Regions from separate parts of the Pseudomonas bambusae genome, predicted to be linked through region 3. Evidence: predicted binding sites of a transcription regulator. Region 3 holds the regulator's gene; each other region holds the start of a gene.

Region 1 (10,809 bases), 2.0 Mb from region 3:
AATCAGGAACACACCGGCGTCAGCGCAGGCTTGAGCCTGGGCGAAGGAGAACAGCAGGGTCAGGTTGCACTGAATGCCTTTCTTTTCCAGCTGCTCAGCAGCCTTGATACCTTCCCAGGTTGAGGCCAGCTTGATCAGAATGCGGTCGCGACCAATGCCAAATTCTTCATACAAGCCCACCAGACGTTCAGCACGTGCGATACAGGCTTGAGTGTCGAACGAGATTCGGGCGTCGACTTCGGTCGACACGCGGCCCGGCACGACTTTAAGAATTTCACGGCCAATGGCGACGGCAAAACGGTCGCTGGCCAGATTGATGTCATCGTTGCTGCCGCTGAACGCTTCTTTCAGGCGGTCGGCGTTACTGTCGCTCGAGCCAGCTTTCAGCAGCAGGGAAGGGTTGGTGGTGGCGTCCACCGGTTTGAGCTTTTCAATCGCAGCGAAATCGCCGGTATCGGCAACGACGGTGGTGATTTTTTTGAGTTGTTCCAGCTTGGAAGTCATGAGCGTGCTCTGTCCTGTGGGTTTGATGACATTACCCGAGCGCCGCCGGTCACTCAAGGGCGTAAACCGCAACAAACACGCTGACTTAGAGGCCTGCGTTTGCGCAAACAGCAGGTCTGTACACCAGCCACGAACCGGGTTCTCGCAGACGTTTTTTGGTCTGTAGGGTTCATGTTCGTCGGTTCACGAGGAGGGCGGAGACTCGATCCAGACAGGTTGGAGCACGAAGGGCGGCAGTCGTTCCTTGCGCGGGCCTCGATGGAATGGGCATCAGGCGTTATTCGTCCTGATGCCATAGCGAAAGGCTTACACGCTATCCAGCGAAAACGCCCTTCCAAAGCCACACGCCGAGGATTACATTGGATCCATCAACTCGAGCAAAGGAACCGCTTCGGAGATCAAGGATGATCAGCCATTGCGCGGAGCGCTACCGACAGGATGTTGGAATGGCCATGACCTGAAAACAACCCGCTTCGGCGGGTTTTTTTTGCCTTCGAAAAAGCTCAGGGGCTCGGTGGCGTCGACTCGGGTGGCCATCCGGGATCTGATCACTGTGGTTCAGCGTCCCAACAAGGTGTCGAGGTGGCCGCCCCGGTCCAGTGACGCCATGTCATGAAAATCACCAATGTGATGCATCCCGATGAAAATCTGCGGCACGGTGCGCTGCCCGACCTTCGCCATCAGATCGCGCATCTGCTCAGGATCGTCTTCTACGTTAATTTCAAACGTTCGAATGCCCTTTGAGTTCAGGAGCTGCGTGGACTTATGACATGAAGGGCAGACCGTGCCGGTGTAGATGATGACGTCGTTCATGGTGGCTTCACTCCAGAAGTGGCTAGAACAATCGGGTTGATCTGACGCCGCAGTGACGATGTGCAGGCAGGTTCATGATGCAGCAGGAAACGTCATGAATGGCTGCTTTTAAACCGAAAAATGATGCTGATCGTCTAATTCTCCCTGGCCGAGGAATCAGTAACGGGCCAAACCGTCTGCCTTTGCCTCGGAACAGCTCGGCAGGTGTGAGGGCGTTGATCGGGTGATTCGACCGGCCAGCGGCACAGGAGGTTGATGAGGAAGGGAGCCCAGCGTCGAAGCGCACGTTTCTGGAAGCAGAACCAGCGGGAATGGCTACTGTTGAGCTCGACCGGGTGCGCAGCGAGTTGTGCAGACACCTGAGTCGCCATCGTTTACCACATTGCCCTAAGGACGTTTGATGACCAACATTCCGATCTCGTTACGCTATGCAGAAACTCATGAATGGGCTCGACGAGAGTCCGACGGTACGGTGACCGTCGGGGTTTCAGACCACGCACAAGACAGTTTGGGTGAAATCGTGGTGATTGAATTTCCCCTGGTAGGCCATGAGTACAGGGCGGGGGATCCCGTGGCGGTTGTGGAGTCATCGAAGTCTGCGTCTGATGTACACGCCCCTGTTTCGGGTTTTGTGATAGCCATTAACACTGACCTGATTAATCGACCCTCAGACGTGAATGTGCGCCCCTACGAACATTGGCTTTTCAAAATAAATCCCACCGACCTGGATGAGTATTACTTGTTGCTCACGCCTGAAGACTATGCCGTGAAAACAGGCTAACTGCCTCGCTCGATGCAGGGAATCAAGTGTGATGTTTCGCTCTTGATTCTGAGCGTTATTCTTTTTGACGCGCAAAAAAATGAGAGGTAAGCCAGCAACCCTCTCACAAAATAGATGAGTCTTGGGGGCATAAAGCAGGTGTTCAGTCCCGGCTGCACACACCTCGCGATAGGTTCCTGACGATCATCTCCCCATGTTTAGCAACGCTGGCTTTATGGAGTCTCCACCTCAGTCAAGGAGCCCCTCCATGTTAGCAACGGTGACCGAATCGGAATTTCAGAAATATGCGCTTCTTGATCTAACGTATTCCGGGGTAGCAACGGGATTGCTGAGTGTACTTAATGATCAACCGCGTCCAGTTGCCTGCGGGGAGGGGTTGTATTTTTGCAAGTCGCCTTGCGGAGATAGGGGGATCAGGTATTGGAATAGCTCGCCGATAGGTTGCTTGTACTTTCAACTATTACAAGGCCGGCTCGCCGCACTGTTGTATGCGTCCTCGCCGCTGCCACTCTCCGCCAGCCGACTCTGACGACGGCCTCGCCAGGTGACCTACTATGAGTGTTTTGAAAAATATCAAGTTAAAGACCAAGGTGGTGCTTCTCTCCTTGGGGCCCGCTTTTTTTCTTGCCATTGCGTTCAGTGTCGTTTCGATCGCTGTACTTTACCGAGTGGCTCAAGATGAAATTGAGCAGACCAGAAGCTTGCTCATGAAAGAGCGCTCTGTTTCGCTTGAAAATCATGTACAGATGGCGATCTCTTCGGTGAAGTCCATCTACGACGCCTCGGCACCTGGAGACAATGAGGCGAGAGACCGAGCCATCCAGATCCTGCGCAAGCTCTCGTACGACAAGCAAGGTTATTTCTTTGGTTACGACAGGCATAACATCCGGCTGTTTTGGGCCGACAAAGAGGAAGGGATTGGTAACAGTTACAACGATGTGCAGGATGCGAATGGCGTGTATGCCATCCGGGAGTTGAATATTCTGGCGCATGCCGGCAAGCATTACCTTCGCTATAACTGGCCTGTTCCCGGAAGCGAAAAGCCTGTTCCCAAACTCGGGTATTCGGCGTTGTTCGAGAAGTGGGACATGATGATCGGCACCGCCGTCAATCTGGATGATATAGACACGGAGGTCGCCAATATTGAACAGGCGCAATACGCGCGTATCAAGAGCATCATCACCGCGTTGCTGGTGGCCGACGTTATTCTCCTCATTGTCGTGGGTCTGGTCGCAGGCTTGCTGGGCAAGTCGATTATTCATCCTATTGCCCTTATTCAAGCGAACCTCAATGAGATTGCTTCCGGGGACGGGGATCTGACAAAACGGCTTCCCATCACCAGTCGCGATGAGATCGGGGCACTCGCGAACGCTTTCAACTTGTTTGTGGGCCGTATTCACGATTTGGTAAGGCAGATCGCCGAAGCCACTCAGCAATTGGCGGTCCATTCCAGCAGCATGAACGAACAGGCGCATCAATCTGAACGCGCGATGGATCGTCAGCGTCAGGAAACGGATCAGGTCGCTACGGCAGTCCATGAAATGTCGGCCGCCGCCCATGAGATCGCGCGAAGTGCACAGGCTGCCGCGACCGCCGCGAAAGAGACTGATGATGTCGGCGGTTCGGCGCGCAACGTTGTCAATAACGGGATTTCCAGTATCCACGCACTCATTGATGAAGTGCGGGCAACCAGCGATTCGCTCGACAAGCTTCAGGAAGACGCCAACTCGATCGTCAGCGTGCTGGACGTCATACGGTCGATTGCAGAGCAAACGAACCTTCTGGCCCTCAATGCCGCCATTGAAGCCGCGCGAGCAGGGGATGCAGGCCGGGGCTTCGCGGTCGTTGCAGATGAGGTGCGAGCGTTGGCAAGCCGAACGCAGCACAGCACCCGAGAGATTCAAGAGACGATCAGTAAACTCCAATCAGGTACCGGCGACGCGGTGAGTGCGATGCTCCGTTCCAGTGACAAGGGAAAAGTTTCAGGGGTGCAGGCAAACGAGGCCGGAAAGTCGCTGGACACCATGACGGAGCTGGTCGCTTCCATCAACGCCATGACAGCTCAGATTGCCAGCGCGGCCGAGGAACAGACCGCTGTTGCCGAAGAGATCAACCAGAGCATGACCAAAATCGCCCAGTCAGCGGACTCGGTCGCTCAAGACACCCAGAAGGGGGCCGCCACGGCCCGCAGCGTTGCCGACCTTGGCAATCGTCTGGGAGACCTGATCAAGCAGTTCAAGGTCTGACGGTCAGACCGGATACGGCCGACAACCTCGGCCGTATCCGCCTGCCAAGGCGATGGTGATTGCCATCACGATCTTGTCAGGCGCCGACCGGGACCGATGAATGATCGAATCGCATGTTTCTGATAGAGCGCCGGACCCGCACCCGCTAGCCTGCCGGTGTTGAGCTTTTCCCCAGATGATTCATTTTCCACGGATATCAGATCGCCGTTCAGCGTGCGCGGGAACCTCCCGGTGGAACACACCGGGGGCGTTCCACGTTTGCCACCTGACGTGAGCCAAGGGCGGAACGCAATGGGACCAGACTCATTGAATTGGGACGACTTGAGGGTCTTTCTGCACGTTGCGCGCTTCGAAAATCTTTCACGCGCTGCGAAACAATTGAGAGTTGACACGTCCACGGTCAGTAGACGAATCAGCCAGCTCGAATATACGTTGGGGTTCAGCGTATTCGAGCGCAGTACAGGCGGTGTCAGCCTGAACGAACAGGGCAGGAGGCTGCTCTCTCGGGTGGAGGTCATGGGCGCGGGATTCGCCGATCTGCTCGATGAGCTCGCAGAAGGCACTAACGCGCATTCGGGTCTGGTACGCGTTGGAACGATGGAAGGCCTCGCCTCACTCTACCTGACGCGACACTTGCTGAAGATACAAAAGCGCCACCCCAACATTACCCTGGAGTTAGTGACTTCGACGCAACAACTCCAAGTGACACGGCGCGAAGCAGATATCTTCCTCGGTTTTTTTAAACCGACAGGCGAGGGCTTTGACAGTGAGCGACTCGGTAGCTTCAACGTGCACATGTATGCGTCGGAGCGGTATTTGCTTGAGCGGGATCTGCCGACGCTGGAGACTTTAAACACCCATCATTTCGTCAGCTACATTGATGAGCTGATTCAAATCGATGCCGTTCGGTGGTTAACCGAAGTCCTGAACAACCCGCTTGTGAAATTTCATTCAAACAGCATGATCGCGCAACTGTTCGCGGCAGCGGCGGGCGTTGGCATCGTCATGCTTCCTGAGTTTGTGGAAGCGCAAAAGTTTGGGCTGGTTAGAGTGTTGGAGCAAGAGGTGGTGATCAGTCGAGAACTGTGGTTGAGCGTGCATCGAGAATTGCGATACACCGCACGTATAAAAGCGGTGACAGAGTTTCTTCGTGAGTTGTTCACACGCGGCGGCGCTGTTTATGCCCATTGAGTATCGGCCTTTGGACCTCACGTCGGGCAGGGCTCACCACGCCTGATCAGAGCGTTTCATGTATTCAAGCCCTTTCTGCACAGGTTTCAAACAAAACGTTGATAGCGACTCCACGCTTTATTGTTGAGGAAGAAAAATGAGCAAGGTCAAGAAGGTTGTCGTGGTGACAGGCGGGTCTCAAGGCATAGGGGCGGGCGTGGTTGATGCATTCCGCCAACAAGGTCATCAGGTTATCGCCACATCCCGGTCAATTATGCCGTCTGAAGACGCGGATTTCGTCACCGTGCCGGGCGACATTGCCGATCCCGATACCGCGAAGCGCGTCATTGATAAGGCAATCGCGCACTTTGGGCGAGTCGATACCCTGATCAACAATGCCGGTGTCTTTGTCGCCAAGCCCTTTACGAGCTACACCTACGACGATTTTTCCCGGATGTCCGGAATAAACGTAAACGGTTTTTTTTATATCACTCAGTTGGCAATCGCACAGATGGAAAAGCAGGGAAGTGGGCATGTGGTCAACATCACGACCACGCTGGCCGAACAGGCTGTCCAGGGCGTCCCTTCCGTATTGGCATCACTGACCAAGGGTGGCCTCAATGCCGCAACCAAATCGTTGGCCATCGAATATGCGTCCAGGGGCATTCGCGTCAATGCGGTTTCACCAGGGGTCATAAAAACGCCCATGCACAGTCGGGATAAGTATGAAGCGTTGGGAAAACTGCACCCCGTTGGGCGCATAGGGGAGATTGATGACATCGTCCAGGCCATTCTTTATTTAGATAACGCTCCCTTTGTGACGGGAGAAATTCTCCATGTCGACGGTGGCAGAAGTGCAGGCCATTGATAGACAGCCGTCGCGCCGGTCTTTGATCCCTGTGCGTGTGTACCCAGTGACTTCAATTCGCAGCGTGGTATTTCTACGCACTAACGGCCGTGCTTACACGCATGGCCGTCTTCGTTGGCGATCCGCTTGAGGTGGCCTGGGATGATGCAACCACGGCCACCATGTTAACGGTGATTGATCCGTCGTTGAGCAGTGAGAAACCCCACGTCCCCGCTTACTTGGCCTGTTTGGCTTGCTCTTTTCTTATTTCTGTCATGGTCGTGCCTTGCCATCCCCAGTTATCGGTCTCCACTTCATCAATCACCACGAAGGTAGAAAGTGAGGGTTTGCCGAGGACCCGCTCAAGCAACTCGGTAGTGCCGGCGATCAACGCTTTTTTTTGTTCGGCAGTGACGCCTTCTTTTGTGACCCGGATATTGACGTATGGCATTGTTGTTTTCCTTAGAGAGCAATGTTAGTGATAAACCGCGTGTAATTTATCATGCCGGAACAACGCGTTGATCTATCAGCGGCCGACGTGCCGGTGGTAGTCACACTGAAGTCGTAAAGAGACCGGTGTCCAAGATCAGTTGATCGAAAGGCCTATATAAGTTTGGAATAAGTGGGCGAAAGGTCCTGCCCCGATCGCATCGCTTCAAGGCTTAGGCAGCGTCGCTTTAATCGAGGATAAATACCCTGAATAACAGGAGATCATCGCTTGAGCGAGGCTTCCAGCCTCAGGAGTTCGCTTTTTCGTTCCAGGCCCCACGGGTAGGCCGCGTATCGGCCATCTTTGCGGAGAACTCGATGACAGGGTATGACCACTGCAAGAGGATTCGCACGGCAGGCTTGCTCCACTGCACGAACCGATTTAGGCGCACCTATTGTGTTTGCGAGTTCTATGTAACTGACCGTGGAGCCTGGCGGAACCTGACGCAGCGCGTGCCACACTTTCTTCTGAAAGGCCGTGCCGCGAATATCTAACGCCAGCTCCACTTCGATACCCGGTGCTTCAATGAAGCTCACCACGCAATCAATCAAGTCTTTGGACTCGTCAAAGTTGGCAATCCGTTGTGCGTGTGGGAATTGACGCCGGAAATCACCGAGCACGGCCTGGCAACTGTCTCCCAATGAGATGGCAGTTATACCTTTGGGGCTGCGTGCCACTAATAAAAAACCCAGTGCACAGGCACTCATGGCGAACTGAATGCTGTCGTCGCCCTTATCAAGAGGTGCGTGGCCTGTGGACTGTCCCGATGCGGTCACAACGGCCATCGAGTGCCGCTGATTTGAAGGGGCTCTCAGCAGAGGGTCATCTGGCGTGCTGCTGCATTCTTGCGAGCGGGGCGTTTGAACTCGACGTGCATGACACGCCATTGCAAACGCTCGGGGTGATAATCCCGTCGCAGCCTTGAAGATGCGATGAAAATGAAAGGGGCTGACATTCAGTTGCTGCGCAAGGTTCGTTAGCGTCGTGGTTTCAATGGCGTCTTCAAGAATTCGGCACGCTGTCGCGACTAACTGCGCACGATGCTCGGCGACCATTATTTGATCCGCCGCTCGTTTACCCAGACGATACCCTGCAGCCTCGGCGTCTGCGGGTGAGTCGAAAAATTCGATGTTCTTCAGTAATGGAAGTTTGGAAGGCGTACTGGGCTGGCAGTAGAGGCCAGTGGTTTTTACACCATAAACAAACGAGCCGTCGGCCGATGCGTCTCGGCTGAGTACTGCGATCCATCGCGGGTCTTCCGCCTCTCGGCGGTTATCGACAGGGGAGGGCACTTTGCTCATATCAAATCCTCAGTGATACCGCTATCCATCCTTGGGCAGGACGCTGGCGGGCATGTGGATCATGCTGACGTCAAGCATTACTTAACGTGGAAACAGATTATTCCAAGAAAGTGCGGTTCCTCTTGAAAATAGCCACTGAGGTTCAGGCCTGTTCGTGCCATTTATCGACAGGCGTACACCGCTGTTTTTAAAAATACAGTTCTCGATATTGCCCTGGGGTGATGCCCACACATTGCTTGAAGGCCGTTGTGAAGTGTGATTGTGAGCTGAATCCACATTCATGGGATATCTGGGCCAAACTGGTATTTGTCTCCGCAAGTAAATATTCGGAACGACGCAGCCTTCTTTCAAGTATGTACGTGTGGGGCGATTGACCGGTGCGGGCTTTAAATGTTCGCGTGAAATGAAACTGGCTCTGCGAGGCGATGCTGGCAAGCTCACCCACGTGAAGGGTGGAGGACAGTTTTTGCTCGATGTATCGAGAGACTTTCGCAAAACGGGGCTCGGACAACCTGAGTTTGGGCGACTGTTTATCCAATGCAAAACTCCCAGGCCTGCGTGTCTTCAGCATCATCGCAATGATGAAGCGTGCAATGGCAGGGCAGTGGTAACCGCTTCTCACCAGGCTCGCATGTATCCCGGCGACACTGGCTATTTTCTCGCTAAGTCGATTCGCCAGGCTTACGAAGTCTGCTTCTTGCCCGTAGTGATAAAACAGTGACAACGGGCAAGGTTTGGGTAGGCCCAATGACTCATGGATGGCCAAAAAAAGAGCGTTATCTAATGTGATCTCTATGAAGGTGTTGGCTGCAGACCACGTGGCGCGACGTCGATTGCCAGGGCCGGTCAGGATAAAACTCGTTCCACGCGTAATAGGCACTCGCCTTGTTTCGTTGCACATCTCCAGGCAGAGCTCACCGTATTCGGACAGAAAAATAACCAGTACAGTCTGTCCTTCTCTTTCGTAGTAGCTGCACGCGTTCTCATTATGTACGGTGCGTGCACTCACCACGACATAAGAAGAGTCGCTGGCACGCGGGTTGACCGTACGAGTCTTGGGGCGATAAGCAGGGGGCGCTTTGAACCCGCGGTGAGTGCTCGGCGCTTTGGTAGGGATATAAATGTCCATATCAAGACTGAGCTGGTTGTTTGAGTACGTACGCCAGTGTTATGTAAGGGCGCGGTGCATGGAGGAATGCGCTATCACTGAAGGCCCCATAAGATGGCGGCAAGCCGTTTTCAAGGAGCCAGGAAGTATCATGGGTAATCACTGAAAAAGCGGATGGCGATGTCAAGGTGTGGCGGGTCTGTGATTTCATATTCATCTCCAAGCTGTGCAGTAACCCCCTCGATCCATGATCTTTATGTCAGTCGACTCGTTCCGTTGAGGCGTCAGTTTATGTGCGAGACGAAGATGTACCGAAAAATGATGCCAATAATATTCGGTCATGTGCGTGTCGGCAGAATCACTGATGACGATGCAGACTAGACCAGCACGCGCCATATCGATTACACAATCCTGCGCTCTTTCAGGTTGCGCCATTGAAGAAATCTATTTAATCGGTTTGCGGGTAATCCAATTTCGTATCATTCACCCGGTTGACCAAGTCGATGAAGGTGGTTGACGCGATCGCCAGCATGACCTCAATGATGTTTTGTTCCGAATAGCCTGCCTGTAAGGCCGCATCCAGAATATCTGCCTTGACCAGCCCTTTGGAACTCACCAGATGCCTTACGAATGTAAGCAGCGCGTCCAGTTTTGGAATACCTGTCTCGTGCTCCGCTTTGATTGCCTTCACCGCCGATGTAGACAGGCCCGAAAATTTGGCGAGAAAAGCATGGGCAGTGATGCCGTAGTTGCACCCCGAATTTGTACTAACGACCAGCCGGACCGCCTGTATTTCGGACTTGGTCAAGGTGCTGCATTCCACCACTTCGTCTAGGTTCAGCGCTGCGGCCAACCCGTTTGGGCTATGTGTGCCAATGGTCAAATAGCAATTAGGGATCATGCCGGCAGTCTGTTTAAGTGCGCGAAAAATTTCCGCAGAGTGCCCTGTTGCGTCTGTCGGGTTGATTGTGAACAAGCGAGACATCTAACACCTCATGATGGCGCATTGGCTGCTGATAAAAGAGTGGCGCAGTAGGCCGTCTGTACCGATGTGTCTTAGATCAGGGTTGTCCCTCCATGGGTAATGGTCGCCCATTATTCCATGCCGAACTAGGTGTCGAGGGCGGATAAGATTAATGCGGTCTGTGCATTAATGGGGTTGGGCCTTATTTCGGAGGCAGCCGTTGAACAGTGTTACTGCCGTTTGGGCAAGTCCCATTCAATGGATGAGGGGTCGGAAAGCATCGCGTCTGGAAAGTATTGCGGTGACTCGCGTCGATCAAACTTTCCGTAGTCACGAATTATTCTAACCCGTTGAACTCTGGCTCCCTCAGGCAAAACGGTTTCGTACTCGAATTTCTTTGCGTCAGCTTCATCGCCCCACAGGATGATGAACAGTAGCCTTCCCGGTTCATCCACTGATTCGAATAGCTTCCACTCAACCAATCCGGGTGCGTTGATGTCCAGGCCCATCCAGCCGGCAATTGCGGCAGTGGCATTGCGCACCGTCAGATGAGGAGGAAGGCTCGCATGAATCTGGGTGAACGTA
Region 2 (10,809 bases), 1.5 Mb from region 3:
ACATAGACTTGAGAACCAGGCCACCGCTGCAGGCTTGGCTAACACCTACCACCTCAAAGGCGCGGTCTCCGTTACCCGACCACTGTTCATAACAACGGAGGGCGTCATCGCTGTCGCGGAAACCACGGCGCTTACGCTGCAAGCTGCTATTCGGGCAGCGATTGCAGGTCTGACGGCAGCGGCTGCCAGTGTCGCATCAGGCTTGTTCGTGGGTGTCTCAGCGCTGATATACTCGCCCAAGCTTGGCAATGGGGAGCTCTCCCCAAACTATGCCTTCAGCACCCCTTTGTCCGACATATTGCCGGAAGATACACAAGACCTGCATGCCGTCGCAGCAGCGGAAGGCTCAATCGAACTGCCGTTCCGGCTCAGCTCCAAAACCACCGATCAGGGCGACTCAGAACTAATCGTCGTCAATATTGGAGCATCTAACCTGCACGCGTCGGTGAAGGTCGTTGCAGCTACGCATAACTCGCAGAGCAACACCTTCAGTGTCCAGATTTCAGACACCCCTCCTAAGACCCTCATCTGGACACCCGCTGAGGCACCCGCGAACAGTTCGACTACGCTTCCAGTTGAGGAGCAAGTGCCTTCTGTTATTCCAGGTGCGAGCGTAACGCCCGTCGAGGGGCGGATCGATACATTCCCCCAAGTCGCTGAGATAAGCTTTAATGACTTGATCGTCACTTTCCCAATAGAAACGAGATTGCCTCCTATCTATGTGATGGTTAGCAATCCTTACGAGGGGGCCAATACCAAGGGAAAATATAGCGGACGAATGTATAACCCAGATAACGCAGGTGGCCCGATAAAAAACTTGAGTTGGGAAGATGCTATCATCACTCAAGAAGGTATTGATCTGATCAAGCTGCATACGGGGCGATTTAAGGAGTCTGCGGGTAACAGCGTGATGATTGATCGACTGAACAAGATCCTCGAGGGAAAGATTGAATCTACAGACGTGGACAAACGATTCTACACTCACGAGATTAGAGAGCTTGAGCGCTACAGAGCGCTTGGCGTCAAGGACGAGGTAGAAGGTAATGTATGGAATGATGCCCACGCTGCGACATTGGAAGATTTTAAATTAAAAGACGATCCCGACTTGCTTTATACAGCCGAAGCGACTGATGCTTATCTCAAACAGGAATATGGGGAATAACATGACCGACATTAACGATATAGTCGTAGCGGAAAATCCAACCGACGTCATCCTATTCATTACAAGAAATAACAACGCCATTTCATATCCCAGTTTAGATAGACTATATAGCCGGAACAAATGGATTCATTTCGCGAATAACTTGGAACTGCAACAGCTCGTAGACAACATGGAGCAGGAAGGCTTGATTTCGCGCAGTAATGGCGGCATAAGAAAAGGTCCCAAGTGGAGAGCTCCTTCATTTCTCAGCGAAAACAAATATCCTATAAAAAGCTCTTGAGCTCAGTTCAGAATATCCGCCTCTGAAAGGATTTTCCTCGATCCATCATACTTGGACATGAAACGTTCACTATTGCCTATACTTAAAACAGCAATGAACGAACGCTAATCAATCGCTGAGTGCGAGTTTGCCGGACAGCGGGTACTGAGCCGTACGCACTCTCCTACTCCCACAGGGAAGTGTGTTACCCATCTGAAAACAAAAACGCCGCGATCATCGCGGCGTTTTTTTGTTCGAACCGGGTATCAGTTCTTGGTCTCGTCGATCTTCAGTTGCCCCTGATCGAAGAGGTTCAGCTTCTGCCGAATCTCATGGGGCTGAGCGTAGGCCTGGGGATCGACGGCTGGCGCTGCGGTCGATGCCCCCGGTTTGGCGCCCGGTGCTGTCGGCGAGGTCGGAGCGGGAGCAGCATCCGATTTAGGCGCGTCCCCCGTCCCTTGTGCACCCTCAATACGCTGCTGGGCCTTTTTGGTCAGGACCACGATATCGATACGACGGTTGATCGGGTTGGTGGGGCTGTCCTTGTCATAAAGCGCCGACGACGCGTAGCCCACCACACGAGCGACCTGAGGATCAGGATAGCCACCGGCAGTCAGCGCACGGCGAGCGGCGTTGGCGCGGTTGGCCGACAGCTCCCAGTTACCGAAACCGTTGTTGCCCACGAAAGGCGTCGCATCGGTGTGACCACTCACGCTGATCTTGTTCGGCACCGCTTTGATGGTGTCGGCCATGGCCAGCAGAATGTCTTCGAAATACGGTTTCAGACGCGCGCTGCCGATGTCGAACATAGGCCGGTTTTCAGCGTCCATGATCTGGATACGCAGGCCGTCCTGAGTGATCTCAAACAGGATCTGATCCTTGAACTTCGCCAGTTGCGGGTTCTCGTTGACCTTGGTCTGCAGCTCCTGCAACAGCATCTCCAGCCGCTCTTGCTCGACCTGCTCGGCCGCTGCGTCTTCCTTGTCGGCGTCCACGGGCACCTTGTCCGGGGCGGGGGTGGATTTCACTTCAGGGTTGAGCGTCTGGTCGGGCGACATCTCAGGCGAACCGCCCAGGTCGATCACGTAGGGCGAGCCGCTGTCCGAGAACCCGACCGGGTCTTTGAAGTAACCGGCAATGGCGATCAACTGCTCGGGCGTGGCCGAGGACATCAGCCACAGCACGAGGAAGAACGCCATCATCGCCGTCGCGAAGTCGGCGAAGGCGATTTTCCAGGCGCCGCCGTGGTGGCCGCCGCCGAAGCGCTTTACGCGCTTGACGATAATGGGCTGATTATTTTCCATGGATCAACGACCGCGAACAGCTTGTTCCAGCTCGCTGAAGCTGGGGCGGTGCGCTGGATAGAGAACCTTGCGACCGAATTCGACAGCCAGTGAAGGCGGCACGCCTGAGGCCGAGGCCACCAGCGATGCCTTGATCGACTCGAACACGTTCATTTCTTCTTTGGCGTCGTGGGCCAGACACTGAGCCAGTGGGCCGAAGAAGCCGTATGCCGCGAGAATACCGAAGAACGTACCGACGAGCGCCGCACCGACGTGCATACCGATCGCGGCCTTGTCACCGGAACCCAGGGACGCCATGGTCACCACGATACCGAGTACCGCCGCCACGATACCGAAGCCGGGCATACCGTCCGCCACACCGGTGACGGCGTGAGAAGGATGCTCCAGCTCTTCCTTCATGCTCAGCAGTTCCATGTCGAACAGGCCTTCCAGCTCGTGGGGAGCCATGTTGCCGGAGGACATGATGCGCAGGTAATCGCAGATGAACGCGATCATCTTGGTGTCTTTGAGCACGCTGGGGTATTTGGCGAAGATCGGGCTGTTTTCAGGCTCTTCGATATCGCCTTCGATGGCCATCATGCCTTCGCGGCGGCTCTTGTTGAGGATCTCGTAGATCAGCCCCAACACCTCCAGATAGAAGGCGTGAGTGAAGCGTGAACCGAACATCTTCACGGACTTCTTGATCACGTGCATGGTCATATAACCCGGGTTCGCCTGCAAAAATGCACCGAACGCGGCACCACCGATGATCAACACCTCGAAAGGCTGGATCAACGCAGCAATTTGACCATGGGAAAGTACGTAGCCGCCGAGGACGCTCGCGAAAACGACGATGATGCCGATAATTTTTGCCATAGATAAAGAATACTTACTGAGTCGGGTTCATGGTCATTGTGCGAGAAGCGTTCAAAACTCTTGTTCTACTTATCGGCATGAGTGCGCCAGACTATAGTGAAATCAAGCGAAAATCCTGCCTGGCGTCTGGCCCGGGTCTAGCAGCACGAAGGCCAGCATGATGCCATCATTCGACGCCGATCAAAACCTCCCAGCCGTACGGGCCTTGTGAATGCAATCAGATAAAGCCTCCCCGCTCCTCGTTCCGCAGACACTCGATGCCTGGGTCAAGCAGCTAGACAGTCTCGCCCTGCCTGTTCCCGCCGTCGCGCATGCGAAGGTCAATGCCGCGCTGAACGACAGCCGCAGATCGCTGCGCGAGATTGCTGACTTGATGCAGGACAGCCCCGCGCTGGTTCTCAGCGTGCTGCGCGAAGCCAATGTGCACAGCGGCGGCCTGACCGAACCGGCCGAAAGCCTCGAAGTGGCGCTGAACAGACTCGGGCTTGCCCGCACCGGCACTTTGCTTGCGCGATTGCCGAGCGTGGAACTGCAACAAATCCCGGTCGCACTGCGCCAACTGCAACTGATCAGCCAGCACGCCACACAACAGGCGTACGGGCTGTTTGCGAATCAGTTGGCGCGCCTGTGGCAAGACATTCATTTGGGCAGCCTGCTATTCCTCGCGCCACTGTGGCCCATGGCACTGGCCTATCCCAAGTTGCTGGAAGAGTGGGAATTGCGGGTTATCCACAAAGGAGAGTGCGCCAAGACTGTGGAAAAAGCCTTGTTCGGCGTGCGCCTGGTGCAACTGTGCCAGGCATTGGCGGAGCGTTGGCAACTGCCGATCTGGGTCACACAGGGCTATCACCTGCTGATGCGCGAACAGCGCAGTCTTGTGAAGGTGTTGCGCATCGCCCACGAGAGCGATGATCCGCTCAAACAACAGCAAGCGCTGGATGCCGATCTGCCTTTGCGCCGCTGGTTCAATCAGCCCGCCAACACCATTCTTCTGGCCAATGGCCTGGCGCTATCGGCACAACAAGCGTGGGACTCGCCGCACAATCTGCGCTGGCAATTGCTGACCAGCCTTTATTTGCAACAGCCCTTCGATGACCTTCAACAACAGGTGCACCAGAACGCCGCTGCCAGCGCTCGTCAACACGCAGCGCCCGGCGTCTGGCATCCGGCCGAAGCGTTGCTGTGGCCTTGGGACACCCGCCGCGTCCACAAAGGCTTGCTGCCCGCGCCACCGCCGTCCGCTGAAGCGCTGCAAGTCTGGCGCAAGCACTGCGGCGACCTGCTCAAAGAGCCCAGCGCCTTCACCAATGCCATGCACCTGACGACCACGGCGCGAGACGCTCTGATCGCATCGGGCATGCAACGGGCCGTGCTGCTGATGATCGACCGTAAAACCGACACCCTGCGGGTGCATCAAATCGCCGGCGTGGACAAATCCGCCGCCGCGCTGCTCATCCCTTATAAAGACAGCACGGTCCTGCAACGCCTGTTGGCCCAAGCCACACAATTGCGTCTGAACGCCAGCAACAACGCCCAGTTTTCGGCCTTGCTGCCCCCGCAACTGCGCAATCTGTTTTCGGGTGAAAACCTGTTGATCCGCTCACTGGCCAGCAATGGCCGGGTCATCATGGTGATCGTCGCGGATCAGGGGGGTGGGCCCTTCTCGGAAGTGACGGTGCAAGCCTTCGGAAAAACCGGGCAATGCATAGAGAAAGCGCTGACAACCTTTAGCCATCGCAATGGCTGACGGCTGAGCTACAATTCGCCTCTTTTCATGATCTGGAGACACCCATGTCTGCCTTCTCAAGCTTGCCGCTGGTCATCGAGCCCGCAGACCTGCAGGCACGCCTCGGCGCTTCAGAACTGATCCTGGTCGACCTGACCAGCGCCGCCCGCTATGAAGCCGGTCATGTCCCCGGCGCTCGTTTCGTCGACCCTAAACGTACCCAACTCGGCCAACCTCCCGCGCCAGGCCTGCTGCCGACTCAGGCGCAGCTGGAAGCGCTGTTTGGCGAGCTCGGTCACAACCCGAATGCCGTTTATGTGGTGTACGACGACGAAGGCGGCGGCTGGGCCGGGCGCTTCATCTGGCTGCTGGACGTCATCGGCCATTCGAAATACCACTATCTGGACGGCGGCCTATTGTCCTGGCAGGCGGAAGGTTTGCCGCTGTCTACGGAAGTGCCCGCCCCTGCTGGCGGTACGGTGCCAGTGACGATTCACGACGACCCCACCGCCACCCGCGAATACCTGCAAAGCCGACTGGGCGCTGACGACCTCGCCATCTGGGACGCACGTGGTCCTACCGAATATTCAGGCGAAAAGGTCGTGGCAGCACGCGGCGGCCATATTCCAGGCGCTGTGAACTTCGAATGGACGGCGGGCATGGATCAGGCCCGCAGTCTGCGCATCCGCAAGGACATGCCGCAGATTCTGGAGAGCCTGGGCATCACGCCGGACAAGGAAGTCATCACCCATTGCCAGACACACCATCGCTCAGGCTTCACCTACCTCGTCGCCAAGGCGCTGGGTTACCCGCGAATCAAGGGTTACGCCGGTTCGTGGGGCGAATGGGGCAATCACCCGGATACGCCCATCGAGAAGTAATCGCTCACCCGGCACCCCCTATCTCGACCTTTGAAAAGCCTTTTGAACGCTTTAGGAACCTTGATGAAACAGCGTCTGTTTATCCTTTTCCAATACCTGCTTCCCCACCATCTGCTGTCACGTCTGGCGGGCTGCGTTGCCGAGTGCCGCGTGCGCTGGTTCAAGAACGCCTTCACCCAGTGGTTCGCACGCCGCTATAACGTCGACATGTCCCAGGCCCTGGTGGAAGACGTCACGGCGTACCCACACTTCAACGACTTCTTTACCCGAGCCCTCAAACCGGGGGCACGCCCGCTGGACGAAACACCGGGCGCGATCCTGTGCCCTGCCGATGGCGCGGTGAGCCAGTTGGGCCCTATCGACCACGGCCGGATTTTCCAGGCGAAGGGCCACAGCTACAGCGCACTTGAGCTGCTGGGTGGCGATGCACGCTTGTCCGCGCCGTTCATGGGCGGCGAGTTCGCCACTATTTACCTGTCGCCGAAGGACTATCACCGCGTTCACATGCCATTGGCAGGCACGTTGCGCGAGATGGTCTACGTTCCGGGTCGCTTGTTTTCGGTGAACCAGACCACAGCGGAAAACGTCCCGGAATTGTTTGCCCGCAACGAACGCGTGGTCTGCCTGTTCGACACCGAGCGCGGCCCAATGGCCGTAGTGTTGGTGGGCGCGATGATCGTGGCCTCCATCGAAACCGTCTGGGCGGGCCTGGTAACCCCTCCAAAGCGTGAACTGAAAACCTTCCGCTATGACGAAGCCGCACGCGCACCCATCCATCTGGAAAAGGGCGCCGAGCTGGGGCGCTTCAAGCTAGGCTCGACCGCCATCGTGCTGTTTGGCCCGAATCAGGTGAAATGGGCAGCGGAACTGGCAGCCGGTTCGCCGACTCGAATGGGTCAATTGCTGGCGATCCCTTCTCGGGCCTGATTCTTGCCTGACAAACTTTGAAACGGTTTATTGGCGGGCCTGTGGTTGAGAGCACAGCCCGCCGCTGGTCAGCCAAGCGCCTTTGTATCCTTATTGATACGGTGTCACATTGACATTAAGGGCTGCCCTCATGGCCCAATGCTGGTACAGTCTCTCGTCAGTCTTGTAGGAAACTTCGCTTTCAATTGACGTAAACTTGCTCGTTTAGCTCGGTCACGCGTGTCATGCATGCGATCGCTTGTAGTCATCTGAGCCAGTAGTTGTTGGAGTTTGCCTGTCACATGAGTAACTTAAGCCTCCCACTGTTGTTGCGCGCCCCTGTGCCGACGCAGTCGAGCCTGTCGTTCTGTGACGCAACGCCGAAAGACCTGAAGCGCTGGATCGCCACTCTCCCTAAAGCCAACCTCGGTGAAATGGCTCGCCAGCTGTATCAAGGCCTGGGCGAACTCAACCAACTGCTGACCCCCAGTGAAAACCGGCTGCAATTGCTGGAGCTGCTGCGTCCTGAAGTTTTCTTCGTGTGCAAGCACCTGGAACGTCACTTCCTCAACCAGTCGGTCGTGCTTGAAGAACGCCCTCGCAAAGTCGCCAATCTGTGCCAGGCCCTGCAAAACCACCTCGCCATTGGCTACAAGCAAATCATCGCCAGAGTCGCGCCCAAACTCACTCGCGACCGCACCACGCTGCTGACCACTGCCCTTCAACGCGCGCTGCATTGCCTCAATGGCCCGCTGATCCGCGCCAACCAGCTTTATTGCCCGGTGCAAGACGGTCTGTGGCTCGAACTGCATCAGATCTACCAGATTGCTCGCCAGAATCAGTTGCACAACGTTCCAGTGGCTGACAATCAAGCGCACCACACTCGCACGCTGACCGTCGAACAGACGTACGTCGTGGCGTTGCTGATGGGGTGCTCCCGCTGCAACCAAATGCGTCAACACAACATCGGCAAACTGGCCGATGCGCTGGACGCCTGGAGTTCGATGGTCACGCTGCAACAGCCGGTCGATGACGCCAGCCTGTACGCCGTGGCCCATGGCACCGATACCGCGCCGCGCTACACCACGCTGTACACCGATGATCAGCGCGGCAATCTGCTGGGCATCAACCCTCGCCCGCTTTCGGCAGCCTTGCAGCGCTACATCGAAATGCCGATTGAACAGCGCTCGCAGTCTTACCTGCACGTGCCGCCAGGCCTTTCACTCGATGTGTTGCAACACCTCGCCGCCGCGTGGGGCGATGTGTCGGAGCGTGCTTTCCAGCGCACGGCCGGGCAAGGCACGTTGACCGTCTGCGTTGGCATGAGCGCCCTGCACTATTTTGTCGGTGGCAAAAAATGCTTCAGCGATCTGCTGCTGGTGCCTACCGTGACCGTGAGCAAGGTCGCTGAATACAGCTTGCAGCCGCTTGAGCCCGCGCGCCACGACCCATGGGCACAGGCGATGGACGTTCAGCGCACCGGGTCGTCGACGTCCATGTTGCCGTTCGAAGAGATCGAGTATCAGCGCGAGGAAGCGGACGGCGGCGCCTCTGCGCTGGATGGTCAGAAGAGCTTTCCCACCTACAACCTGAACATCGTCAACCACAGCCCTGGCGGCTATTGCCTGGCTTGGCCGAAAGACGTTCCCGATCAGCTGCAGGCGGGCGAGATGATCGGCATTCAGGATCACGGCCACGGCTGGAGTATCGCAGTGGTGCGCTGGGTGCGTCAGGTGCGCAGCGGCGGTACGCAGATGGGGGTTGAGCTGATTGCCCCGTTCGCACAGGCGTGCGGCATGCAGTTGCTGCGTGCCGAACAGAGCAGTCAGTACCTGCGAGTGCTGTTGCTGCCCGAAGTGCGCGCCATTGATGTGCCTGCCACCGTCATTGCGCCTCGCTTGCCATTCGACGACGGCAATAAAGTGATGATCAACAGCAGCGGCGACGAGCGCCGGGCGACCCTGAGCAATCGCAAGGCGACGACCGGCAGCTACAACCAGTTCGAATACGAAATTCTGGAAGGGCCGAAGAAAGCGACGCCAGAAGCGGGGCCAGAGCAGGAATTCGATTCGTTGTGGACGGTGTTGTAAGCCTAAGCCCTTCCCTGAAGGAGTGAGCTTGCTCGCGATAGGCTATTTCAGTCACCTCATGCTTTGCTGGTTCCACGCATCGCGAGCAAGCTCACTTCTACAGAAAGCGCTCCATCCAGAGGCGGTGTTTTACAGACTCCGCCCTTCCCGATCGCGGAACCCCAGCAGATACAGCACCCCGTCCAGCCCCAGCGTCGAAATCGCCTGCTTGGCAGACTGTTTAACCAGCGGCTTGGCACGGAACGCAACGCCCAGACCGGCAATGGCCAGCATCGGCAAATCGTTCGCGCCGTCGCCAACGGCAATGGTCTGCTCCAGACTCAAACCTTCCTTGATCGCCAGCTCGCGCAACAGGTCAGCCTTGCGCTGCGCATCGACAATCGGCTCGACGGCCACGCCGGTGCATTGGCCGTCCACCACTTCCAGCTCGTTGGCGAAGATGTAGTCGATACCCAGTTTCGCCTGCAACTGACGGGCGAAGTAGGTGAAGCCGCCTGACAGAATCGCGGTCTTGTAGCCCAGTCGCTTGAGTTCGGCGAACAGGTTTTCAGCGCCTTCGGTCAAACGCAGCGAGGCGCCGATTTCATCCAGCACTTTGATATCAAGGCCTTTGAGCAACGCGAGACGCTCTTTGAAGCTGGCGCGGAAATCCAGCTCGCCCCGCATCGCACGCTCGGTGATTTCCGACACACGCTCACCCACGCCGTGGGCCTTGGCCAGTTCGTCGATGACTTCAGCCTCGATCAGCGTCGAATCCATGTCGAACACGGCCAGACGACGATTGCGGCGGAACAGGGAATCCTGCTGGAACGCGATATCAACGTTCAGCTCTTGCGCCACGTGCAGGAACTCGGCGCGCATCTCCTGTGCATCAGCGGGTTCGCCGCGCACGGAAAACTCGATGCAGCCCTTGCCCTTGTCACTGGGCATGTCCAGCGGCATGCGCCCGGACAAACGGTCGATGCGATCAATATTCAGGCCGTATTTGGCGGTGATCGCACTCACGGTCTGCAATTGCTCGGCCGTGACCTTGCGGGTCAGCAGCGTCACGATGTGCCGGTCTTTGCCCTGATCGTCGACCCAGTGCTGGTAGTCGTCTTCGCTGACGTGGGTGAACAGCACCTGTAAGCCCAGCTCATCGACCTTCGACTGCACCCCATCCAACACCTTTGAGCCGTCCTCGGTGTCCGGAATCTGGACCAGAATGCCAAACGAAAGCGTGTCATGGATCACCGCCTGACCAATATCCAGAACATCGGCGCCGCCGCGAGCCAGTACGCCAGTAATGGCCGCCGTCAGACCCGGACTGTCTTCGCCAGTGATGTTTATCAGGACAATTTCGCGCAAGGCGCACCCCCGCAGGTGGAAAAAAACGGCATTCTACTCACTTTCAGTGACCACCGGGCACAGTGAGCGCTTTGCCGTCTCTGGGTCGCTCGCTATACTGCGCCCCAACTTCTCCAAGAGAGCCGTGCTCAGTGAACCGGCCCACGCCAGTAAAAACCGATAATTTCTTCTTGCTGATCTTCCGGGCTCTGCGTCATCGACGCGTTCCGATTGCTTTGCGCATCGCCAGCCACAACGTGATCCTCGTCGCGCTGGCGCTGGTGATCTATGCCTGCGTGA
Region 3 (10,809 bases):
AGGGTCACCCGGGCGCCTTCGTGGGTCAGCGAGGAGAACATCAACACCGGAGTCGGGCAACGCTGCATGATGTGACGAACTGCGGTAATGCCATCCATCATCGGCATTTCGTAGTCCATGGTGATCACATCGGGCTTCAGGGCCAGGGCCTGCTCGATCGCTTCCTTGCCGTTGGTGGCGGTGCCGACCACTTGAATCGTTGTGTCAGAGGAAAGAATTTCCGAGACGCGCCGGCGGAAAAAGCCGGAATCGTCTACCACCAGAACCTTGACTGCCATAAACACTCCGTAGGGCCTGTCCCCTCAGGGGCCATCCCGTTTCATCAACCTCTGATCCACCCGTATTACAGGGATGGATAAGGAACCAGTGGGAGCGAACGTATTCGCGAAGCGGCGGGACAGACGCTACAGAGGTGTCGCCTGACCGATTTTCGCGAATGAATTCGCCCACACGAGGTTCACTGCATACCGGGCATCAAATACGCCGCGCGGCGTACCGCTTGAGCATGCTCGGCACATCGAGAATCAGCGCGATGCGGCCGTCACCGGTGATGGTGGCGCCCGACATGCCTGGCGTGCCTTGCAACATCTTGCCCAGCGGTTTGATCACGACTTCTTCCTGACCCACCAGTTGATCGACCACGAAGCCGATGCGTTGGGTGCCGACGGAAAGGATCACCACGTGACCTTCGCGTTGCTCCTCATGCGCGGCCGAGCTGACCAGCCAGCGCTTGAGGTAGAACAGCGGCAGCGCCTTGTCACGCACGATCACCACTTCCTGACCGTCGACCACGTTGGTGGTCGAGAGGTCCAGGTGGAAGATTTCGTTGACGTTGACCAGCGGGAACGCGAACGCCTGGTTGCCCAGCATCACCATCAGGGTCGGCATGATCGCCAAGGTCAACGGGACCTTGATGACGATCTTCGAGCCCTGGCCCTTGGTCGAGTAGATATTGATGGTGCCGTTGAGCTGGGCGATCTTGGTTTTCACCACGTCCATGCCCACGCCACGGCCCGACACGTCGGAAATCTCGGTCTTGGTCGAGAAGCCCGGCGCGAAGATCAGGTTGTAGCAGTCGGTGTCGCTCAGGCGATCCGCGGCATCCTTGTCCATCACCCCACGCTTGACCGCGATGGCGCGTAGCACCGCCGGGTCCATGCCCTTGCCGTCATCGGAAATCGACAACAGGATGTGGTCACCTTCCTGTTCCGCCGAGAGCACCACGCGACCGCCACGGGCCTTGCCCGATGCTTCGCGCTCTTCCGGCGATTCGATACCGTGGTCAACCGCGTTGCGCACCAAGTGGACCAGCGGGTCGGCCAAGGCCTCGACCAGGTTCTTGTCCAGGTCGGTTTCTTCACCCACCAGTTCAAGGTTGATTTCTTTCTTGAGCTGACGGGCCAGATCGCGAACCAGTCGCGGGAAGCGACCGAAGACTTTCTTGATCGGCTGCATCCGCGTCTTCATGACGGCGGTTTGCAGGTCAGCGGTGACCACGTCCAGGTTGGACACGGCCTTGGACATGGCTTCATCGCCGCTGTTGAGGCCCAGGCGCACCAGACGGTTACGCACCAGCACCAACTCGCCGACCATGTTCATGATTTCGTCCAGCCGCGCGGTGTCGACGCGCACGGTGGTTTCGGCTTCGGTCGGGGCCTTGTCGGCGGCTGCCGGTGCAGGTGCCCGGGCCGGTGCCGGTGCTGTCGGGGCCGGTGATGCCGCTGCAGGGGCTGGCGCAGCGGCCGCTTTTGCAGGCGCAGGTGCCGCAGCCGGAGCAGGCGCGGCCGCCGGTTTGGCTGGCTCGGCTTTGGGGGCCTCGGCCTTGGCCGGTTCGGCTTTTTTCACGGGTGCCGTGGCAACGGGCGCGCTCGCGGCAACATCCGCCGAGAAGGTGCCCTTGCCATGCAATTGGTCGAGCAGCGCTTCGAATTCGTGATCGGTGATTTCATCCGACGCCGGGGCGCCGGACTCGGCAGCGGCAGGCGCGGCCGCCACTGGAGCAGGGGCAACGGCTGTCGCTGTGTCGGCGGAAAACGAGCCTTTGCCGTGCAGTTGATCAAGCAACGCTTCGAATTCGTCGTCGGTGATTTCATCGCCGGCAGGCGCGGCAGCCGGCGCAGCAGACGCAGCCGATGCGGCAGCAGGTGCCACGGCATCGACCGCGAACTGGCCTTTGCCATGCAGTTGATCCAGCAGGGATTCAAACTCGGCGTCGGTGATTTCGTCGCTGGCGGCTTCCGTTGCAGGCGCAGCGGGTGCAGGTGCCGGTGGCGCAGACACGGCTGCGCTCGCCGCTTCCGCCTTCACGGCATTCAGCGAGTCCAGCAGTTGTTCGAATTCGTGATCGGTGATGTCTTCGGAAGGCGCTTCGGCCACCTCTTCAACCACCGGCGCAGGGGCAGCGGCGATTTCGTCGGCAGACGCAGGCTCGGCCAGACGCGACAGCGCGGCGAGCAGCTCTGGCGTGGCCGGGGTCACGTCCGAACGCTCACGGACCTGGCCGAACATGCTGTTGACGGTGTCCAGTGCTTCGAGCACGACATCCATGAGTTCCGCGTCGACCCGGCGCTCACCTTTGCGCAGGATGTCGAACACGTTTTCGGCGATGTGGCAGCATTCGACCAGCTCATTGAGCTGGAGGAAGCCTGCGCCCCCTTTTACAGTGTGAAAACCGCGAAAAATTGCATTGAGCAGGTCCGCATCGTCCGGTCGGCTTTCCAGCTCGACCAACTGTTCGGACAACTGCTCCAGAATCTCGCCGGCCTCTACCAGAAAATCCTGAAGGATCTCTTCATCGGCGCCGAAGCTCATTGGGGGTGCTCCTAAAATTAACCGTCAACCGATCCAGGAGCTGCGTCGATGGCCTGCGCGCATTGCCTTCGTCGAGACATTGGCGCGCAAGCCCACAGCCACTTTCACATAGAACCCTGGCTCTGGATTTCAGAAGCCGAGGCTGGATAGCAGATCGTCTACATCATCCTGACCGGATACGACGTCTTCACGTTTATCGGCATGAATCTGCGGACCTTCACCCTTGGAATGAAGTTTTTCCTGTTCTTTTTGCTTACGGAACTCTTCCTGGTCGTGTTCGATCCCGGCGAAGCGATCGACCTGACTGGCCATCAGCACCAACTTGAGCAAATTACTCTCGACTTCGGTCACCAGTGTGGTCACACGCTTGATCACCTGACCGGTCAGGTCCTGATAGTCCTGAGCCAGCAGAATGTCGTTCAGGTGGCTGGCGACCTCGTGGGTCTCCTTCTCGCTGCGGGTCAGAAAACCTTCGACGCGGCGGGCCAGATCACGAAACTCTTCAGCACCGATTTCGCGGCGCATGAAGCGGCCCCAATCGACGCTCAACGCCTTGGCGTCGGCGCTCAGGCCGTTCATCAGCGGTGTGCTCTGCTCCACCAGGTCCATCGTGCGGTTGGCCGCGCCTTCAGTGAGGCGGACAACGTACGACAGACGTTCGGTGGCATCCGTGATCTGCGACACTTCCTCGGCTTGCGGCATGTGCGGGTCAATCTGGAAATTGACGATTGCACTGTGCAGCTCGCGCGTCAGCTTGCCCACTTCCTGATACAGGCCGCGGTCCCGGGTCTGATTAAGCTCATGGATAAGTTGCACGGCGTCGCCGAACTTGCCTTTTTCGAGGCTGGCGACCAGTTCTTGTGCGTGTTTCTTCAGGGTCGACTCGAAGTCACCCATTGTCGAATCTTTGGAATCCATAGCGCCCTCACAGCGGACATCAGGAATTGACGCGCTCGAATATCTTCTCGATTTTTTCTTTGAGCACCTGAGCCGTGAAAGGCTTGACCACGTAACCGTTCACGCCCGCCTGAGCGGCTTCGATGATCTGCTCGCGCTTGGCTTCGGCGGTCACCATCAACACAGGCAGGTGACGCAGACGTTCGTCGGCACGCACCTGACGCAGCAGGTCGATGCCGGACATGCCAGGCATGTTCCAGTCGGTCACCAGAAAGTCAAAAGCACCGCTCTGCAGCATCGGCAATGCGGTGGTACCGTCATCTGCTTCGGCCGTGTTGGTGAACCCAAGGTCACGCAACAGGTTTTTTATGATCCGCCGCATCGTTGAAAAGTCATCAACGATGAGGATTTTCATGTTCTTGTCCAATTCGACCTCCAAGCAGTCTTTAACGCGCCCAGTGCCTGGACGCGCGTTCAATCAATACCGGCAACATCGCTCCACCGGTCACACGAAAACGAGGGGGCCTTTCGAAGAAACACGTGATGAGCGCCACGGAAAAAGTCCGAAGACCTGATCCCAGCGGCTCCTGCCTTGTCCCTTTTGCTTCCCACACAACGCCTTGCACAGCCGGCCTTACCACCCAAAACGCAGGCATCTTTGTGAAAAGACGGGCCCGCGTCAATGCGTCAACGCGCGCGCCATTCTCCCAACCGGCCCCGCAGACGTGCGGCGCACTGGCTATGCAGCTGGCTGACACGGGATTCGCTGACCCCCAAGACCTCCCCGATCTCTTTGAGGTTCAGCTCTTCGTCGTAGTACAACGCCAGCACCAGGCGCTCACGCTCGGGCAGGTTGGCGATGGCGTCCGCCAGCGCGCTCTGGAAACGTTCATCTTCCAGATCCCGCGACGGTTCGAGCGACTGGCTCGCGCCGTCCTCGTGCAACCCTTCATGCTCGCCGTCCTGCAACAGGTCGTCGAAGCTGAACAAGCGGCTGCCCAAGGTATCGTTCAGAATCCCGTAGTAATCGTCGAGACTCAATTGAAGTTCGGCCGCAACCTCGTGATCTTTAGCGTCGCGACCGGTTTTCGCTTCAATTGCACGAATCGCGTCACTGACCATGCGCGTATTGCGGTGGACCGAGCGTGGCGCCCAGTCCCCCTTGCGCACTTCATCGAGCATCGCGCCGCGAATACGAATGCCGGCGTACGTCTCGAAACTCGCACCCTTGGTGGAATCGTATTTGGTCGACACTTCGAGCAGGCCGATCATGCCGGCCTGGATCAGATCCTCGACCTGCACGCTGGCCGGCAGACGCGCCAGCAAGTGGTAGGCGATGCGCTTGACCAAAGGGGCATAGCGCTCGATCAGCTCATACTGAGAATCTTTGGACGATTTGCTGTACATGCGATAGCCACTTGCAGTCATGACACAGGCCCTGCACTGGTCTGATGAACCAGGCGCTCAACGAAAAATTCAAGGTGGCCTCGCGGGTTCGCCGGCAATGGCCAGGTATCGACCTTCTGCGCGATGGCCTTGAACGCCAGCGCGCATTTGGAACGTGGAAACGCTTCGTACACCGCACGCTGCTTCTGCACGGCCTTGCGCACGCATTCGTCGTACGGCACGGCGCCGACGTATTGCAGGGCCACGTCGAGGAAGCGGTCGGTGACCTTGGTCAGCTTGGCGAACAGGTTGCGGCCTTCCTGAGGGCTCTGCGCCATGTTAGCCAGCACGCGGAAACGGTTCATGCCGTAGTCGCGGTTCAGCAGTTTGATCAGCGCGTAGGCGTCGGTGATCGAGGTCGGTTCATCGCAGACCACCAACAGCACTTCCTGCGCGGCGCGCACGAAGCTGACCACCGATTCGCCGATCCCGGCAGCGGTGTCGATCACCAGCACGTCCAGGTTGTCGCCGATGTCGCTGAACGCCTGAATCAGACCCGCGTGTTGCGCAGGGCTCAGGTGAACCATGGTCTGGGTGCCCGACGCCGCAGGCACGATGCGCACACCGCCCGGGCCCTGCAACAGAACATCGCGCAGCTCGCAGCGTCCTTCAATGACGTCCGCCAAGGTGCGTTTAGGGGTCAGTCCCAACAATACGTCAACGTTGGCGAGACCCAGATCGGCGTCCAGCAACATGACGCGACGTCCCAGCTCAGCCAGGGCCAGCGAGAGGTTCACTGACACGTTGGTCTTGCCGACGCCACCTTTGCCACCGGTCACCGCGATAACCTGTACGGGATGCATGCTGCCCATGTTAATTTTTTACCTTGTCTTGCTTAGACCAAAGCCACATTTCGGGCTGCACGTTCACTGCGTGAACAATGCTTGGCAGACCATCGATGCAGGTATATTCCACTGTCATTTTCCTTACCTAGCCCGCGCGCTTGCCGGGGCTGTGATAAAGATCCGCAAACATATCCGCCATCGCTTCCTCGCTAGGCTCCTCCTGCATCTGAACGCTGACAGCCCTGCTGACCAACTGATGCCGACGTGGCAGATGCAGATCATCCGGAATGCGCGGGCCATCGGTGAGATAGGCCACGGGCAATTCATGTGTCACCGCCAGGCTCAGCACTTCGCCGAGGCTGGCGGTTTCGTCGAGCTTGGTCAGGATGCACCCGGCCAAACCGCAACGCTTATAACTGTGGTACGCCGCCGTCAGCACCTGCTTCTGGCTGGTGGTGGCGAGCACCAGGTAATTGCGCGCCTTGATCCCGCGACCGGCCAGACTCTCCAGTTGCAGGCGCAGGGCCGGATCACTGGCTTGCAGGCCGGCGGTGTCAATCAACACCACACGCTTGCGCAGCAACGGCTCCAGCGCCTGAGCCAGCGATTGACCGGGGTCAACGTGGGTCACCGGCACATTCAGGATGCGGCCCAGCGTCTTGAGCTGTTCCTGCGCCCCGATGCGGAAGCTGTCCATGCTCACCAGCGCGATGTTTTGTGCGCCGTACTTCAACACGTAACGCGCCGCCAGCTTGGCCAGCGTTGTGGTCTTGCCCATGCCTGCCGGGCCGACCATCGCAATCACACCGCCCTCTTCCAGCGGCTCGACATCCGGGGTGACGATCATGCGCGCCAGGTGCGCCAGCAACATGCGCCAGGCGTGGGGCTGATCGTCGGTGTCCGGCACCATCGCCAGCAGGTCACGGGACAGAGGCCCCGACAGACCGACGCGTTGCAGACGGCGCCACAGGTTCGCCTGTTGCGGGCGGCTGCCTTGCAGTTGGTTCCAGGCCAGCGAACCCAGCTGGACTTCCAGCAGTTCACGCAGGCCATTCAATTCAGAGCGCATCGAGTCGTACGCACGCTGGCTGATGCCCGGCTCGACCGATTGACGCTCGGCGCGTTCAGCACGATCAGCCGCAATGGCCGCGTGGATCGACGGGCGAAAGGGTTCGTCCAGCGTCGGTTCGATCTGTTTGCTGTCGTCCATGGCCACGCCGGTGAACAGCTGGCGATTGGCGACGGTGTCCAGTTCGCTGCGATGGGTCAGCTCGGCCTGAGCGGTTACGATGCGCGATTGGGTCTTGCGCAGTTCGTCTTCCAGCTCGATGTTCGGCACGCGCGGGGCCAGCGCAGACAATTTGTAGTCCAGTGCGGCAGTCAGTTCCACACCGCCCGCGATCCGCCGATTCCCGATGATGGCGGCTTCAGCGCCCAGCTCATCGCGAACCAGTTTCATGGCTTGTCGCATATCGGCGGCGAAAAAACGCTTAACTTGCATGACTCACTACCTCAGCCGTTCGGCCCGACAGTCGCTACGATGGTGACTTGCTTATTGTCAGGAATTTCCTGATACGCCAAAACATGCATGTTCGGGACGGCCAGGCGTCCAAAGCGGGACAACATGGCGCGAACCGGACCTGCGACCAACAAAATAACCGGCTGACCCTGCATCTCCTGACGCTGCGCCGCTTCGATCAACGAGCGCTGAAGTTTCTCAGCCATGCTCGGTTCGAGGAGAACGCCTTCTTCCTGACCCTGTCCTGCCTTCTGCAGACTATTGAGCAATATCTGTTCCAACCTTGGCTCAAGCGTGATAACAGGCAGCTCCGGCTCAATGCCGACAATGCTTTGCACGATGGCGCGGGACAATCCGACCCGTACGGCCGCCACCAATGCGGCGGTATCTTGACTCCGCGCAGCGTTGTTGGCGATGGCCTCGGCAATGCTGCGAATATCGCGTACCGGGACCTGTTCCGCCAGCAGCGCTTGCAACACCTTGAGCAGCGCCGACAACGACAGCACGCCAGGTACCAACTCTTCAGCCAGTTTGGGCGAGCTTTTAGCCAGCAACGTCATCAGTTGCTGAACTTCCTCGTGCCCGATCAGCTCATGAGAGTGTTTGTAGAGAATCTGGTTCAAGTGGGTTGCCACTACGGTGCTGGCGTCGACCACGGTGTAGCCGAGAGACTGCGCCTGGGCGCGCTGGGAAATCTCGATCCAGACCGCTTCGAGCCCGAACGCCGGGTCTTTGGCAGTGATGCCGTTGAGGCTGCCAAACACCTGACCGGGGTTGATCGCCAACTCGCGGTCCGGGTAAATCTCGGCCTCGGCGAGGGTCACGCCCATCAGCGTCAGGCGGTAGGCACTCGGCGCCAGGTCGAGGTTGTCGCGAATGTGAACGGTCGGCATCAGGAAGCCCAGCTCCTGCGACAGCTTCTTGCGCACGCCCTTGATCCGCGCCAGCAGTTGACCACCCTGATTGCGGTCCACCAGTGGAATCAGGCGATAGCCCACTTCCAGGCCGATCATGTCGATCGGCGTCACGTCGTCCCAGCCCAGCTCTTTTGACTCTTGGGCGCGATTCGGCGCAGGCAGCAAGTCCTGCTGGCGCTTGACTTCTTGAATCGCAGCCAGCTTGACCATGTTCTGTTTCTTCCACAGCAGGTAAGCGCCACCCGCCGCCGCCAGCCCGAGGCTGATGAACGAGAAGTGCGGCATGCCGGGCACCAGACCCATGACGATCATGATGCCAGCGGATACGGCCAGTGCCTGGTGCGAAGCGAACATCTGGCGCTTGACCAGCTTGCCCATTTCTTCCGAACCGGAAGCACGGGTCACCATGATCGCAGCGGCGGTGGACAGCAGCAGGGACGGCAATTGCGCCACCAAACCGTCACCGATGGTCAACAGCGCGTAGACCTTGCCCGCGTCAGCAAAGCTCATGCTGTGCTGGATGATGCCCACCAGCATGCCGCCGATGAGGTTGATGAACAGAATCAACAGACCGGCGATGGCGTCACCGCGAACGAATTTACTGGCACCGTCCATGGAACCGTAGAACTCAGCCTCTTGGGCGACTTCCAGACGACGGCGTTTGGCTTCGGGCTGATCGATCAGACCGGCGTTGAGGTCGGCGTCGATGGCCATCTGTTTGCCGGGCATCGCGTCGAGGGTGAAGCGCGCGCTCACCTCGGAGATACGACCGGCACCTTTGGTCACGACCACGAAGTTGATGATCATGAGGATCGCGAACACCACGATACCGACGACGTAGTTACCGCCGATCACCACTTCACCGAACGCCTGGATCACCTTACCGGCGGCGGCATGACCGTCCTGCCCGTGAAGCATGACCACTCGGGTGGACGCGACGTTGAGCGCCAGCCGGAGCAAGGTGGCGACGAGCAGAATGGTGGGGAATACCGAGAAGTCGAGCGGACGCAGTGCGTAGACGCAGACCAGCAGTACAACGATGGACAGCGCAATGTTGAACGTGAAAAACACGTCCAGCAGGAACGGCGGCATGGGCAACATCATCATTGCCAACATGACCAGCAGCAAGAACGGCACGCCCAACTGACCACGACCCAGACCGGCCAGGCCAACGCGAGCGTTAGAGATTAACTGTGAGCGATCCACCGATTCCGTACCTGCGCGTTGATCAAAACTTTGACGCCAGAGGCGTTGTAACAGGGTTATTGCAAAAACCTGTCCAACTTGTGGGATGGGTGAAAAATGCCAGAGTGCCATCACGTAGAAATGTGGAGACGTTGGCATTTTTTTGGGAGTGGCCAGGGGTCGGTGGAGAGCGGGTTTGTGCGGTTTGAGACGCTAACGACTCGGTCCATCTGGCACGGGCACGTTTAAGCCAATGTAGGAGTGAGCTTGCTCGCGATAAGGCCCGAAGGGCATCCGTGTAGCAATCGAGAGCCTTACGAATCCCTTCTCAAATCCGGCGGAATCGGCAAGTTGTCATTCAGCGGATCAGGCCGCTTGCCGCGTCCCGCCTGGAACTGGCGGATCTGGTACACGTACGCCAGCACCTGCGCCACGGCCAGGTACAGCCCTGCCGGAATCTCCTGTTCCAGCTCCGTGCTGTAATAAATCGAACGCGCCAGCCCTGGCGACTCCAACAGCAGAATCTGATGCTGCGCCGCAATCTCGCGGATTTTCAACGCCATGAAATCCGTGCCCTTGGCCAACAGTACTGGCGCCCCGCCCTTGTCGGCGTCGTACTTCAGCGCGACGGCGTAGTGCGTCGGGTTGGTGATGATGACATCCGCCTCGGGCACCGCTGCCATCATCCGCCGCTGCGACATCTCGCGCTGCAACTGACGAATACGACCCTTGACCTCGGGCCGACCCTCATTGTCCTTGTGCTCGTCGCGCACTTCCTGCTTGGTCATCAACAGCTTCTGACGCGCCTGATACAACTGCACCGGAACGTCGATCGCCGCGATGATCAACAGCCCCATCGCCATCCACAATGTGCTCCAGCCCACCAGTTGCAGGCTGTGCACAACCGCCATCTCCATGGGTTCGTGAGCAATGGCAAGCAGGTCTTTTTTGTCCTTGGACAGCACCACCACCGCCACCGTCAGGACGATCAAGAACTTGCCAAACGACTTGAGCAATTCGATCAGCGCCTGAGGCGACACCATGCGCTTCAATCCGGCGAGCGGGTTCAAGCGGCTGAATTTGGGCGATAGCGAATCCGGCGCGAACAACCAGCCGCCCAGCGAAATCGGGCCGATCAGCGAAGCGATCATCAACGAGACCAACAGCGGTGTCACCGATGCCAGGGCGGCCTTGCCGGACACCATCAACATCAGGCTCATGCTGCGCTCTTCCATCAACGCCTCGCGGG

What was found. The regulator FliA, encoded in region 3, starts transcription of late flagellar genes. The targets are predictions, from matches to a motif close to CTAAAGTTTNNNNNNNNNNNGCCGNTAA.
Region 1: a site for FliA is predicted at 2,397-2,424, ahead of AAEO81_RS12485 (methyl-accepting chemotaxis protein). Genes of this name have one in related genera too.
Region 2: a site for FliA is predicted at 3,650-3,677, ahead of motA (flagellar motor stator protein MotA). Genes of this name have one in related genera too.

What each region holds. Positions count from the first base shown of each region.
Region 1 covers NZ_CP151650.1:2,685,975-2,696,783, forward strand. The annotation lists gene tal (transaldolase) at 1-504, opposite strand, end outside; gene AAEO81_RS12475 (glutaredoxin domain-containing protein) at 1,063-1,317, opposite strand; gene gcvH (glycine cleavage system protein GcvH) at 1,718-2,098, shown strand; gene AAEO81_RS12485 (methyl-accepting chemotaxis protein) at 2,653-4,344, shown strand; gene AAEO81_RS12490 (LysR family transcriptional regulator) at 4,651-5,535, shown strand; gene AAEO81_RS12495 (SDR family oxidoreductase) at 5,672-6,382, shown strand; gene AAEO81_RS12500 (4-oxalocrotonate tautomerase family protein) at 6,597-6,812, opposite strand; gene AAEO81_RS12505 (methylated-DNA--[protein]-cysteine S-methyltransferase) at 7,073-8,152, opposite strand; gene AAEO81_RS12510 (AraC family transcriptional regulator) at 8,340-9,281, opposite strand; gene AAEO81_RS12515 (carboxymuconolactone decarboxylase family protein) at 9,709-10,245, opposite strand; gene AAEO81_RS12520 (antibiotic biosynthesis monooxygenase) at 10,455-10,809, opposite strand, start outside.
Region 2 covers NZ_CP151650.1:6,210,080-6,220,888, forward strand. The annotation lists gene AAEO81_RS27935 (S-type pyocin domain-containing protein) at 1-1,162, shown strand, start outside; gene AAEO81_RS27940 (hypothetical protein) at 1,164-1,442, shown strand; gene motB (flagellar motor protein MotB) at 1,688-2,725, opposite strand; gene motA (flagellar motor stator protein MotA) at 2,729-3,580, opposite strand; gene AAEO81_RS27955 (HDOD domain-containing protein) at 3,792-5,327, shown strand; gene AAEO81_RS27960 (rhodanese-like domain-containing protein) at 5,372-6,187, shown strand; gene asd (archaetidylserine decarboxylase) at 6,251-7,114, shown strand; gene AAEO81_RS27970 (molecular chaperone) at 7,396-9,183, shown strand; gene serB (phosphoserine phosphatase SerB) at 9,313-10,530, opposite strand; gene AAEO81_RS27980 (histidine kinase) at 10,662-10,809, shown strand, end outside.
Region 3 covers NZ_CP151650.1:4,717,884-4,728,692, forward strand. The annotation lists gene AAEO81_RS21520 (chemotaxis response regulator protein-glutamate methylesterase) at 1-278, opposite strand, end outside; gene AAEO81_RS21525 (chemotaxis protein CheA) at 475-2,811, opposite strand; gene AAEO81_RS21530 (protein phosphatase CheZ) at 2,941-3,729, opposite strand; gene AAEO81_RS21535 (chemotaxis response regulator CheY) at 3,749-4,123, opposite strand; gene fliA (RNA polymerase sigma factor FliA) at 4,396-5,136, opposite strand; gene fleN (flagellar synthesis regulator FleN) at 5,133-5,966, opposite strand; gene flhF (flagellar biosynthesis protein FlhF) at 6,085-7,440, opposite strand; gene flhA (flagellar biosynthesis protein FlhA) at 7,452-9,581, opposite strand; gene flhB (flagellar biosynthesis protein FlhB) at 9,875-10,809, opposite strand, start outside.